Regions from separate parts of the Neobacillus sp. DHD-1R genome, predicted to be linked through region 1. Evidence: riboswitches for the same ligand, from Rfam matches in the RefSeq annotation. Region 1 holds a riboswitch; each other region holds the start of a gene.

What was found. A riboswitch is a leader RNA that binds a small molecule or an ion and turns the genes downstream of it on or off. The one in region 1 is predicted to bind S-adenosylmethionine.
Region 2: linked by a shared signal. The riboswitch ahead of AC3ANL_RS20485 (homoserine dehydrogenase) and the one ahead of AC3ANL_RS22635 (methionine ABC transporter ATP-binding protein) in region 1 are both predicted to bind S-adenosylmethionine.
Region 3: linked by a shared signal. The riboswitch ahead of AC3ANL_RS05785 (methionine biosynthesis PLP-dependent protein) and the one ahead of AC3ANL_RS22635 (methionine ABC transporter ATP-binding protein) in region 1 are both predicted to bind S-adenosylmethionine.

The regions. Positions count from the first base shown of each region.
Region 1 covers NZ_CM173232.1:4,589,328-4,593,582, forward strand. The annotation lists SAM riboswitch class I at 1,129-1,231, shown strand; SAM riboswitch class I at 1,304-1,407, shown strand; gene AC3ANL_RS22635 (methionine ABC transporter ATP-binding protein) at 1,534-2,565, shown strand; gene AC3ANL_RS22640 (methionine ABC transporter permease) at 2,555-3,205, shown strand; gene AC3ANL_RS22645 (MetQ/NlpA family ABC transporter substrate-binding protein) at 3,223-4,065, shown strand; gene AC3ANL_RS22650 (M20 family metallopeptidase) at 4,164-4,255, shown strand, end outside.
Region 2 covers NZ_CM173232.1:4,135,873-4,140,127, forward strand. The annotation lists gene AC3ANL_RS20480 (glycosyltransferase family 2 protein) at 11-1,219, opposite strand; gene AC3ANL_RS20485 (homoserine dehydrogenase) at 1,361-2,368, opposite strand; SAM riboswitch class I at 2,449-2,560, opposite strand; gene argH (argininosuccinate lyase) at 2,647-4,023, opposite strand; gene AC3ANL_RS20495 (argininosuccinate synthase) at 4,090-4,255, opposite strand, start outside.
Region 3 covers NZ_CM173232.1:1,230,945-1,235,199, forward strand. The annotation lists gene metC (cystathionine beta-lyase) at 1-493, opposite strand, end outside; gene AC3ANL_RS05785 (methionine biosynthesis PLP-dependent protein) at 493-1,605, opposite strand; SAM riboswitch class I at 1,735-1,848, opposite strand; gene AC3ANL_RS05790 (asparagine synthase-related protein) at 2,247-4,196, shown strand; gene AC3ANL_RS05795 (paeninodin family lasso peptide) at 4,201-4,255, shown strand, end outside.

The sequences.
Region 1 (4,255 bases):
GTATGACCTGGGGACAGTATTCTTGCTTAAATTCAGCAAGAAAACTGTCCCCTTTAGTCGCTTATCAAAGGTCTAAACGACCGTACCCCTTTGAATTCATCGAAGCGGTCGTTTATCATGCGTGTAAACGACTCAACCCCTTTGGAATTAATTGAAGCGGTAGTTTATCAAGGCTCTAAACTACCCAACTCCTTTTGAAATCTTCAAAGCGGTCGTTTATCAAGGCTCTAAACTACCCAAACCCTTTTGAATTCATTGAAGCGGTCGTTTATCATGGCTCTAAACTACCCAAACCCTTTTGAATTCATCGAAGCGGTCGTTTATCAAGGCTCTAAACTACCCAAACCCTTTTGAATTCATCGAAGCAGTCGTTTATCATGCGTCTAAACTACCCAAACCCTTTTGAATTCTTCAAAGAGGTCGCTTATCATGGGTCTAAACGACTCAATCCCTTTTGAAATCTTCAAAGCGGTCGTTTATCAAGGCTCTAAACTACCCAAACCCTTTTGAATTCATCGAAACGGTCGCTTATCATGGGGCTAAACTACCCAAACCCTTTTGAATTCATTGAAGCGGTCGTTTATCATGGCTCTAAACTACCCAAACCCTTTTGAATTCATCTAAACGGTCGCTTATCATGGGGCTAAACTACCCAAACCCTTTTGAATTCATCGAAACGGTCGTTTATCAAGGCTCTAAACTACCCAAACCCTTTTGAATTCATCTAAACGGTCGCTTATCATGCGTCTAAACTACCCAAACCCTTTTGAATTCATCAAAGCGGTCGTTTATCAAGCCTCTAACCGACCGAACTCCTTTTAGAATCATCGAAACGGTCGCTTATCAATCCAAATTCAGATTAAAAAAGATAGATTCTTAACATTATATCTGATCACCAAACAGGCATTCTTTCAACGTTTTGGGATACGGAAAAAGCAAGGAAATTAGGATGTTTTTTGGAGTAGCGGGGTCAGTCTCAGCTGTTTTTTTTGATTGCTTGCATTAGTAATTCACTTTTTCACGACAGGCACTAAAATTTTTTTTAAAAAAACACTAGACATTTTTACTATATTACGATAAATTAATAAACAAGTTAAATAAGTTAAAAAAATGAATAAATTCAAATTTTTCTTATCCAGAGAGGTGGAGGGACTGGCCCTTTGAAGCCTCGGCAGCGGAAATCATCCTGATTCTGTGCCAAATCCAGCAAGTGTAACTTGAAAGATAAGAAGAGGATCTCCAATTATTTTAATTCGCCCTCTTCTTGTGATTGAAGAGGGTTTTTATTTTTAATTGAATAATATTCTTATCGAGAGAGGCGGAGGGACTGGCCCTATGAAGCCTCGGCAGCGGAATTTTCTATTTTCTGTGCCAATTCCAGCAAGCTCCAAGCTTGGAAGTTAAGAAGAGTATCTAGCTGTTGTCTTCTATTGACATGCCCTCTTCTTATTTCCAAGAAGAGGTTTTTTTCGGTTATCACCCCCTGCTTGAAACTTACATAAAGGGACACTTCCCACAAAGGAGATTTACAACATGATTGAATTTCAGAATCTTAAAAAGATTTACGAAAGCAGCGGCCAACAGGTTGCCGCGTTGAATGGAATTGATTTGAAAATAAATAAAGGGGAGATATTCGGCGTCATTGGATTCAGTGGTGCGGGTAAAAGCTCACTAATCCGCTGTGTAAACTTATTGGAGCGTCCGACATCAGGAAAAGTGATTGTTGATGGTCATGACCTCACCACTCTTTCTGTGAAAGAAGTCCGAAAGATTAAGAAAAACATTGGGATGGTCTTTCAACATTTTAATCTATTAAACTCTAAAACAGTCTTTGCAAACGTGGCAATGCCCCTCCTGCTTGAAAAACAGCCTAAGGAAACCATCAAAAAGCGGGTTCACGAACTATTAGAATTTGTTGGCTTAGCTGACAAAGCCGACTATTACCCAGACCAGCTTTCCGGAGGACAAAAGCAAAGAATTGGGATTGCCAGGGCATTAGCAACCCAGCCATCTATTCTCCTTTGTGATGAAGCTACATCAGCTCTCGACCCGCAAACAACGAGCTCGATTTTACAGCTTTTGAAAAGGATTAATCAGGAATATAACATTACGATTCTCCTCATTACTCACGAAATGGCGGTGATCAGAGAAATCTGCGATCGGGTCGCAGTCATTGAAGCAGGAAAAATAATTGAAGAGGGAACAGTATTTGACGTCTTCTCAGCACCTAAGACCCAAACAGCCAAGAACTTTGTCAGCACTGTCATGAACGATCAGCTTCCTGATTCAATCATAAAAATCATTGAAAAACACGAAGGAATGCAGAAGGTGTTTCGAATCAATTTTGTCGGCACTTCAGCCGGTCAGCCGCTGCTTTCCGAGCTTGCGAAGCAATTTGATATCCATATCAATGTCTTATTTGGCAACATTACCGAACTTCAAGGTACCCCTTTTGGAAACTTAATAGTAGAATTCCAGGGGCCTGACAAAGAAGTCATTCGAGCACTAACATATATCAACGAGAAGAACATCAGTGTTAAGGAAGTGAAAGCACATGCTAGTTAGTTCAGATCAAATCATCACAGCTTTAGTTGAAACCATCCAGATGGTCGCCTTCTCGCTAGTATTTTCAGCCATCCTTGGATTACCGCTTGGAATTTTGCTAGTCGTCACTAGGAAAGGCCAAATTCTTGAAAATATCCCGCTTTTCACGATTTTAAGTGCAATTATTAATATTTTTCGATCGGTACCGTTCATTATTTTATTAGTGGCCATTATTCCGGTTACACGATTGATTGTCGGAACGTCCATCGGAACGGCAGCAGCCGTTGTACCGCTGGTCTTCTATGCAGGTCCCTACATTGCAAGATTAGTAGAGAATTCCCTGTTAGAAGTCGATCCTGGGGTCATTGAAGCAGCAGAGGCCATGGGTGCAACCCCGTGGCAAATTATTACGAAGTTTCTAGTTCCAGAGGCACTCGGCTCCCTCGTTCTCTCGCTTACCATTGCCACCATCGGACTTGTCGGTGCAACCGCAATGGCAGGTACAGTCGGCGGCGGCGGAATCGGCGACATAGCCATTACATATGGTTACCAGCGTTTTGATACGATCACGATGATCATAACCGTAGTCATTCTGATTGTGATTGTTCAAGGATTACAGTCATTAGGCAATATTTTAGCAAAAAAAATAAGACGTAGATAACGTAGGAGGAAAACAACATGAAAAAACTTTTATTCACCATCATTATTTTTACACTAGCCGTATTTGGAGCCGGATGCTCTAATCAATCAGAGGACAAAAAAGCTTCTGGTAAAGAGTCCGTCATGGTCAAGCTTGGGGTTAGTGGAACCGATACGCGTCAGTGGGACTTTGTAGCCAAGAAAGCAAAGAAAGAGGGCATCAATATTGAAATCGTAAAATTCTCTGATTATGTCGCTCCAAACACCGCTCTTGCAGAAGGCGAGCTTGATGCGAATGCATTCCAGACAGTTGCCTACTTCGATGTCTTCATTAAAGAACACAAACTAGATCTTGTCCCAATTGCAACAACTGTTCTTGCTCCAATGGGAATCTACTCTGAAAAATATAAAGATGTAAAGGATATTCCAGAAGGTGCCAAAATTGCTATACCAAATGACGCGTCTAACCAAGGCCGTGCCTTACTGCTCCTTCAAGAAGCAGGTCTGATTAAGTTACCTCAAGACTTTGACCCAAATGGCTCTGTTGACCAAGTGAAGGAAAACCCAAAAAATATTAAATTCGTTCAAGTGGTTCCAGCCCAAACGCCACGCGTATTGCCAGACGTTGCCGCTTCTGTGATCAATAATGGTATTGCAAATGATGCTGGACTTAAGCCGTTAAAAGATGCCATTTTCCATGAAAGTGAAACTGCGACACCATACATTAATATTATTGCCGTAAATGCAAAAGACAAAAACAACAAGACCCTTAAGAGAATTGCAGAACTTTTTCAAGAAGAGGACACAGCGAAATTTATTGATAAAGAATATGATGGTAATTTAATCCCAACCTTTGTTCCTTTAAAAAATATCGGTTGGTAAGATTAACATTTTTATAAAAACTGAATCTCTAATAAATAACAATATTAAGAGGTTCTTGCTCCATAGCAGGAACCTCTTAAAAATAGAGGAGAGACACCATGACAGTATCTGTACAATCATTCACAGCATTAAAAGAAGTAATCATTAAAAATGTAGAAAGCAATAAAGAGCGTTACCTTTCCACAAGCCA
Region 2 (4,255 bases), 450 kb from region 1:
TCCTTTATGGTTATGATTTCATAACCTTTTCTAAAAAATAGGTTAAATTTGGATAGTCATGCAAACTCTTAATAAGATTTATATCACTTAATAATTCTTTTCTATCCTCTGTACCTAAACCTGCCGCTCCAAGAATATTAAGATGACGAATACCTACTTGAAGCAAAAGAATAATGGTTCTGAGGATGTGTATGAATGTTTCTTGAAAATATTTTAAATCATATGTGTTTACCAGTTTTTTATATTCCCTAAGGATCTTACTCATTGTTAATAAATCTGTATGACCTGAAAGCTCTAATCCTAAAATTAGCACATCAACATCATGATGTTTTATTGTGAATAGACCAAAGTTTGCAATTGCCTCATTCCATTTTCTATCCACGATAGGAAACTCTTGATGATAGGTAATTACTTCGTTGCTAACAATATAGCGGGCTCCCTTTTTAAATAGCCGATATCCCAATTCCCAATCTTCATAACCGTAGTGGAAAAACTCTTCATCAAATCCCCCTGCCTGTTCAATGAAATCTTTACGAATGGAAACGTTTCCTGTTAGAAAGGCCATCCAGGGAAATGCAAACCCTTCCAAATCCGCATTAAACTTTCTAATAATTTGTCGGAACCATGGATATGCACTAAATGCTAAATCTTTAAAGGTTTTTCGAGCTATATCGTTTTTTGTTAGTAATAGATATGGCTGTTCAAGAGGAAAGTTACACTCCTTGTATCTCGCATATACGTCAGGATTATTTTGGGTTATATCTGAAATTGTAGTTATTTTTTGCTTAGAAAAGTCGGGGAAAATACATGAATAGAGGGATTTGGAGTGCATGGCCCTTGTGATTATTACTTTTTGATTAGATTGGTGATATTGAAAATGATTTTGAACAAAATCTGGTTCTGTTATCATTTCTGCATCTAAAAAGATAAGAACCTTCCCTCTTGCAGAACGTATGCCTAGATTTCTACCTTTCGCTCTACCAAGTCTTTCATTGCTGCGAATATATTTAAACTTGTATGGGGGTGAATAATCCTTAAGTTTTTCCTCTGTTTGATCTGTAGAGGCATCGTCAATAAAGATAACCTCCATTTTTTCAGATTGAAAAGTCTGGTGTTCAAGCGAATAGAGGGTAAATAAATTTAGTGGGTATTTATTAAGAGATGGAATAATGACGCTAACCTCGATCTCTTCATCCTTTTTATATTTCCTTTCTGACATGGTGTTACCCCTTCTATTTCATTTATGAAATAGCTAGTCCTATTTGTTAATCTTTTACACAATATGTAATCCGTTTGGAATTGACTAAACTACTACCCATCCTAAATAAAAAAAAGAGCCATCAGCTCTTTTTTACACTATCTATAAAACATAGTGATTTGATTTAAATTTGAGACTTCGTTTAACCGGAGGGTTTTGGCATACATAGACCAAATCCTCAATCACGGCGCTGGCAGTTGGATACATTCCTGCACCGGGGCCTTGAAGCGTTATTCGTCCAACAATATCAGAGTAGACATTTACGGCATTCTGAACCCCTTCTACATGATAAAAGGGATGCTCTTTCCCTACAAGAACTGGTTTAACCGTTGCTTTTATTTGATTACCAGATTTATAAATGCTGGCAATATGCTTATATCTTAATTCTAGCTTCGCAGCTTCTTCAATCATCTCAGGTGTAATGGACGTAATTCCTACTCGTTCGACCTCCTGCCAATTAGGACTTTTCCCAAAGGCAAGTCTACTAAGTATCATCGTTTTATAAAAGGCATCAAAGCCCTCAACATCATTGGTTGGGTCTGCTTCAGCATAACCGTTTTCCTGGGCTTGCCTTAGTGCTTGGGCAAAGGTCAGCTTCTTTTCGCGCATTTCTGTCAAGATGAAATTCGATGTCCCATTTAGGATTCCTTGAACCTCTTGGACACGGTTTACATTTAATAATTGCCGCAGTGTTTGAATAACTGGGATTCCACCTGCAACCGTAGCCTCAAACCCTACTGAAACATGATGATTCTCTGCAAGTTCAAGCAGATCTTTTCCATAGTGGGCAAACATCTCTTTATTTGCTGTAATAATGTGACAGCCTCGTTGAATAGCTCTTGTTAGAAATGAAAAGGTAGGGTCCTTGCCAACAATCGCTTCAACCACAATATCAAGCTGTGGCAGATTTAGGATTTCTGTAAAATCTGAAGTGATCAGGACATCTTCACTTATATTTCTTTCCTTCTGTGTGTTTTTTATCAGAACAGCTGCAACCTCAACTTTTTTCCCTAGTGCCACTGTCAGCTCCTCTGCATGTGTTTGAATAGTCCGATAAACTCCTTCACCCACCGTACCAAAACCTAGGATTGCCACTTTAATTACAGACATGTTGATCCACCCTTCATATAACATTAACAGAGCCTTCAAATAGGAAAAGCCCTCTTCATAAGAAGAGGGCTGAATTCCTCCTCTTATCTATCAGGTCATAAATAACCTGCAGGAATTAGCACCTTTTCAAGGAATACCTTGATGGTTGCCGGGCTTCATCGGGCCTAGTCCCTCCGCCGCTCTGGATAAGAGTTATATTAATTTTTCAGTAAATTTCCAAGTTATAGAAAGTATTTTAGTTTAAATAATTGTTATTGTCAATAATATTCAAAAAAATCTTATTGATTCAGTTTTCCCTCGGCCAAATTAATTTGCTTCTCCACTTGTTCCGGAGCAGTTCCGCCAAAGCTATTTCTTACCGCTACGACGTGCTCTGGAGCCAATACCTTGTAAATATCCTCTTCAAACAATGGACTGAATTCCTGATATTCATCAAAGCTTAAATCTAATAAAAATTTGTTTGACTGAATCGCATACAAAACAATTTTCCCGATTACTTCATGGGCCTCACGGAATGGTAATCCCTTTGTAACCAAATAATCGGCAATATCGGTGGCATTGGAAAAATCATTGTTGATCGCCTTGCGCATCACATCTTTTTTTACAGTCATGGTCTCAATCATGGGTGCTAACAGCTTTAAGGATCCTTCAAGCGTCTCCACCGTATCAAACATGCCTTCTTTATCTTCTTGCAAATCCTTATTATAAGCGAGTGGTAAGCCTTTCAGTACAGTCAACAAACCAATCAAATTTCCATAGGTTCGACCAGTTTTTCCGCGCAGCAGCTCGGGTACATCTGGGTTTTTCTTTTGCGGCATTATACTTGAACCTGTACAGAAGCTATCATCAAGCTCAATAAACTGGAATTCTTGGCTTGACCAAAGTACCAACTCTTCAGATAATCTTGAAATATGCGTCATAATAATTGAACCGATTGACAAGAATTCTAGGATGAAATCTCGATCACTAACAGCATCCATGCTATTTGGATAAATTGTTTCGAAGCCTAACAGTTCCGCAACACGTTCACGGTTGATAGGAAATGTCGTCCCTGCCAAGGCACCAGAACCAAGCGGAAGCCAGTTTACCCGTTTCAGCGAGTCAATCAATCTCTCTTTATCACGTTCAAACATCCAAAAATACGCCATTAAATGATGGGCAAAGGAAACCGGCTGGGCACGCTGCAGGTGGGTGTACCCTGGAATCAATGTTTGAACATTCTCTTTCGCCTGCGCAATAAAGGCCTGTTGTACATCTTCAATTAATTTAATCAGTTCTGTCGTTTTCGTTCTTAAATAAAGATGCATATCAGTTGCCACCTGATCATTACGGCTTCGACCGGTATGGAGCTTGCCTCCCACCTGTCCGATTTTTTCAATCAAAAGCTTTTCAATATTCATATGAATGTCTTCATCTTCTACTAAAAACTCAACTTGATTGTCATCTACCATTTTTTTTATAGATAGAAGGCCATCCTTAATTTTTATGGCATCTTCCATCGGAATAATGCCGCATTCTCCCAGCATTTGTACATGGGCCATACTTCCGGAAATATCTTCCTTTGCTAGCTTTTGATCAAAAGAAATCGAAGCTGTAAATTCCTCTACCAGCTTGTTTGTTTCCTTTGTAAAGCGTCCGCCCCATAACTTTGACATATCGTATGATCCTCCTTAAAAAGTAAAGAAGAGAGCCCCCGAAATAGGATTCGAGGGCAATCCGGATTATTTTAATATGATTTCTTTATTATTCACTTCAGAATATACCTTTGTTGGCAGCCCCCAAAGTTTAATAAATCCGACTGCCGCATTATGATCAAAAGCGTCACCTTTTGCATATGTGGCAAGTTCCTCGTTGTAAAGGCTATGTGGAGATTTTCTACCAACAACA
Region 3 (4,255 bases), 2.1 Mb from region 1:
CGATCCTGCTAATCGCTCTAATATCCGTTACTTTCATTAACGGATTCGATGGGGTCTCCACATAGAACGCCTTTGTATTTGGCTGAATCGCTTGTTTGACTTCCTCTAAATTCGTCATATCGACAAACGTATGCTGAATGCCTAACCGAGTAAGGACTTGGGTGACCATCCGAAACGTCCCGCCATAGACATCTTCTGTTATCACAATATGGTCTCCAGCTGAAAGGAGCAGAAAGGCCGTCGAAATAGCAGCCATCCCAGATGAAAAGGCAAACCCTTTTACACCGCCCTCTAGTTCTGCAATTACATCTTCAAGAGCTTCCCGTGTTGGATTTAAACTACGGCCATAATCATATTTACCAAACTGATCAAAATCAGCTTGATGGAAGGTGGAGGCGTGTTGAATCGGTACACTCACTGCTCCTGTTGTCGGATCAATTTTATGCTTATTATGAAGGAGCCGGGTTTCAAAACTATATTCATCGTGTGCCATTATGCGATCACTCCTTCTTTAATATGGGCAAATGCCTGTTGCAAATCTTCAATGATGTCTTGTGCATCTTCGATTCCAACCGAAAAACGTAATAAACAATTATCGACACCTGATTGGGTCCGAACCTCTACAGGAATATCGGCATGGGTCTGCGTTGCTGGATAGGTAATAAAGCTTTCCGTACCACCAAGGCTTTCAGCAAAACAAATGAGTCTTAGGCCTTGTAGGAAAGGATTAATCCATGATTCTTCTTGTACTCTGAAGGACACCATTCCACCTCTGCCTGGATAAAGCACATCTGATACAGCTACATGCTGAGAAAGGAACTCAACAATCTTTTTTGCATTTTTTTCATGTCTGTCCATTCGAAGCGATAAAGTTTTCATTCCGCGCATTAATAACCAAGAGTCGAACGGACTAAGCACTGCCCCGGCACCGTTATGGTGAAAGGCCAATGCTTCACAAAGTTCCTTCCCTTTTGCAACAACCAGCCCGGCGAGAACATCATTATGGCCCCCCAAGTATTTCGTTGCACTGTGGATGACAATATCCGCGCCAAGGGTAATTGGCTTCTGTAATAGTGGCGTATAAAATGTATTATCTACTATTAATAAAAGCCCATGTTTTTTGGCAATTTCTGAAACAGCTGCAATATCTGATTCTTGCATGAGGGGATTGGTTGGTGTCTCCAAGAAAATAGCCTTTGTATTTGGCGTAATTTTCTTTTCAATCTCTTCCGGACAACAGGTATTAACATATTGAGTGTTCAAGCCCCATTTTTTATAGCCCTTTTCTAATAGACGGTAGGTGCCGCCATATAAATCTTCACTTACAATCCATTCATCACCAGATTCAAATAAAGAGAGGATCGTTAGGATGGCTGCCATCCCAGAACTGCAGGCAAAGCCTTGATCGCCGTCCTCTAAATCAGCAATTGTTTTTTCAAGAAGCTGACGTGTTGGATTTCCTGTTCGGGTATAGTCAAACCCTGTTGATTGCCCAATTCCCTCATGGCGGAAGGCAGTTGAAAAATAAATAGGTGGATTCACCGTTCCAGTTGTTGTTTCGCTGCGGTTGCCGATTTGAGCAAGTTTCGTATCGATTTTGTACATAAGGCACGCTCCTAGTAATAAATGATTATTATGTTTAACATTAACGCGATTGAGTGATAAAGCTTTTTGATAAATAAAAAAAGTCTTCTCATAAGAAGAAGACTTTTGTAGGCAGCACATTTGTCATTCTTCTTATCTTGCAAATTAGTGAATTTGCAGGACTTAGCACCTTTTCAATGAGAAAAAACATTGAAGGTTGCTGAGGTGTCGCAGGGCCCTTCCCTCAACCTCTCTTGATAAGAAAATAATTATTTAGATTATTTATAAAATTTACTACAAATTAGTGATGATGTCAATTTGTTTTTATATAATTCATTTTAATGTAGAACCTAATTTAATAACAATATTTAAAAACTCCAGAATTATTAAACGAAAAAATATTGACACTAATAGTTTAAGGCTTTATTATAACTTTATTAGGTGTTCTTGATAAAGAACTAACAAAGAGGATTAAATAGGTAATTAGTAATATAATTCATTAAATTAATGCAATTAAAATAGGGTTATTTAGTTAAATCGGTGGAGATTAAGATTTAACCAAATTTCTATTAGTTAAGTATGACATATTTGTTCTTTTTAGTGAACAATTTAATCTAATGGTTAAAGGTAATATGGAATTTTAAGCCTGGCAGGAGGAAAAGATGAGTGCTATAGCCGGAATATATCATTTAAACGATGAACCAATCAATCTAGAGCACGGAAACCGGATTATGAAAGAATTAGAAAAATATCCGGCCGATGATGTGCAAACCTGGCATAACGACAAAGTTTTTCTTGGCTGCCATGCACAGTGGATTACCCCGGAGTCTATAGGTGAAAAACTTCCCTACTATGATTATGAAAGGAAGTTAGCTATTACGGCAGATGCAATTATCGATAATCGTGAAGAACTATTTGAAAGATTACAAGTGAAAAAGGAAAGAAGGAAAGAAATCACTGATAGTGAACTTATCTTGCTTTCGTATCATAAATGGGAAGAAGATTCTCCCAAGTATCTAGTCGGCGATTTTGCCTTTATGATTTGGGACGAAAGGAAACAACAATTTTTTGGTGCAAGAGATCCATCTGGATATAGAACACTATATTATTTCAAAAATAATTCACGATTCACCTTCTGTACAACCATTGAATCATTATTATCCTTGCCCTATGTTAAGAAGCAATTAAACGAAAATTATATCGCTGAATTTTTAGCTATTACTGGAATGATTGATACGGTGGATGCTCGGATGACTCCGTTTAAAAATATAGATCAAGTACCACCATTTCATTCTATATCAATTGTTGGAGAAGGAATTCACCTAAAACGCTACGGTACATTTACTCCTAAAGAAAAAATAAAATTAAAGTCAAACGAAGAATATGTAGAGGCATTTCAAGAGGTTTTTCAGAAGGCAGTAAACTGTAGGTTACGAACGTACCGAGAAGTTGGTTCCCAATTAAGCGGGGGGTTAGATTCAGGCTCAATTGTAGGGTTTGCAGCAAAAGAACTGCGAAAAGAAAATAAGACCTTACATACTTTCAGTTATATTCCACCAATGGATTTCGTAGATTTCACTCATAAGCGATTAATGCCGGACGAGAGACCATTAATTAAGAAAACGGTTGAATATGTAGGCGGAATTTCTGACCATTACTATGATTTTGACGGGAGAAGTTCTTATACCGAAATCGATGAGTATCTGGATGTAATGGAAATGCCTTACAAATTTACTGAAAATTCATTCTGGTTAAGGGGCATTTTTGAGGAAGCACACAAAAAAGGTGTTGGAATTTTACTAAATGGTGATAAAGGTAATTCGACTATATCATGGGGCTCAGCTCTAGATTATTATGCCATTCTATTAAAAAAGTTAAAGTGGCTGCGTCTTATTCAAGAATTACATCAATATAGTCTGAATATCGGAGGAGCCAGATTTCGATTGCTTCCTTATATTATTAGAAAGAGCTTTCCTTTCATTAATCAAATGATACCTATCAATAGATCATTAGATGTTCCGACTTTAATTAACTCAGACCTCGCCGAGAGGACTGGTGTATTTTCAAAGTTAAGGGAGTATGGAATTGATAACTCTGGCTGGTTGGCCTCTCAAAATATTTATGAACAAAGAAGAATTATCTTTGAAAATATCTCCACGTGGAATTCGGGGAGTACACTTGATGCCAAACTATCATTGCGATATAAACTTTGGAAACGTGATCCTACCAATGATATTCGAGTAGCTCGTTTTTGTTTTTCTGTACCAGAGGATCAATTTGTTCAAAATGGGGTAGACCGAGCGCTCATTCGAAGATCAACAGAAAATGTGCTGCCAAATCAAATTAGATTAAATCAATATGTCAGAGGTGTTCAAGGTGCAGATTGGCTTCATCGGATGATTCCAAATTGGAGTATGCTCATTGAGGAAGTTAAGGAACTTTTAAAAGAATCCTATGCAATGAGATTCTTTGATGAAGGTGTAATAAGGTCGGCACTGTCCAAAAGTGAAAAAGGTCCAAGAATAGAAAGTATGTCTAACCCAGACTATAGAATCTTAATGAGGGCTGTAATAGTGTATCGGTTACTAAAAAAATACTTTGAAAGGGGGTGATTAAATGAAAAGAGAATGGAAAAAACCAGAATTAGAAATGCTAGATGTGAAAATGACAA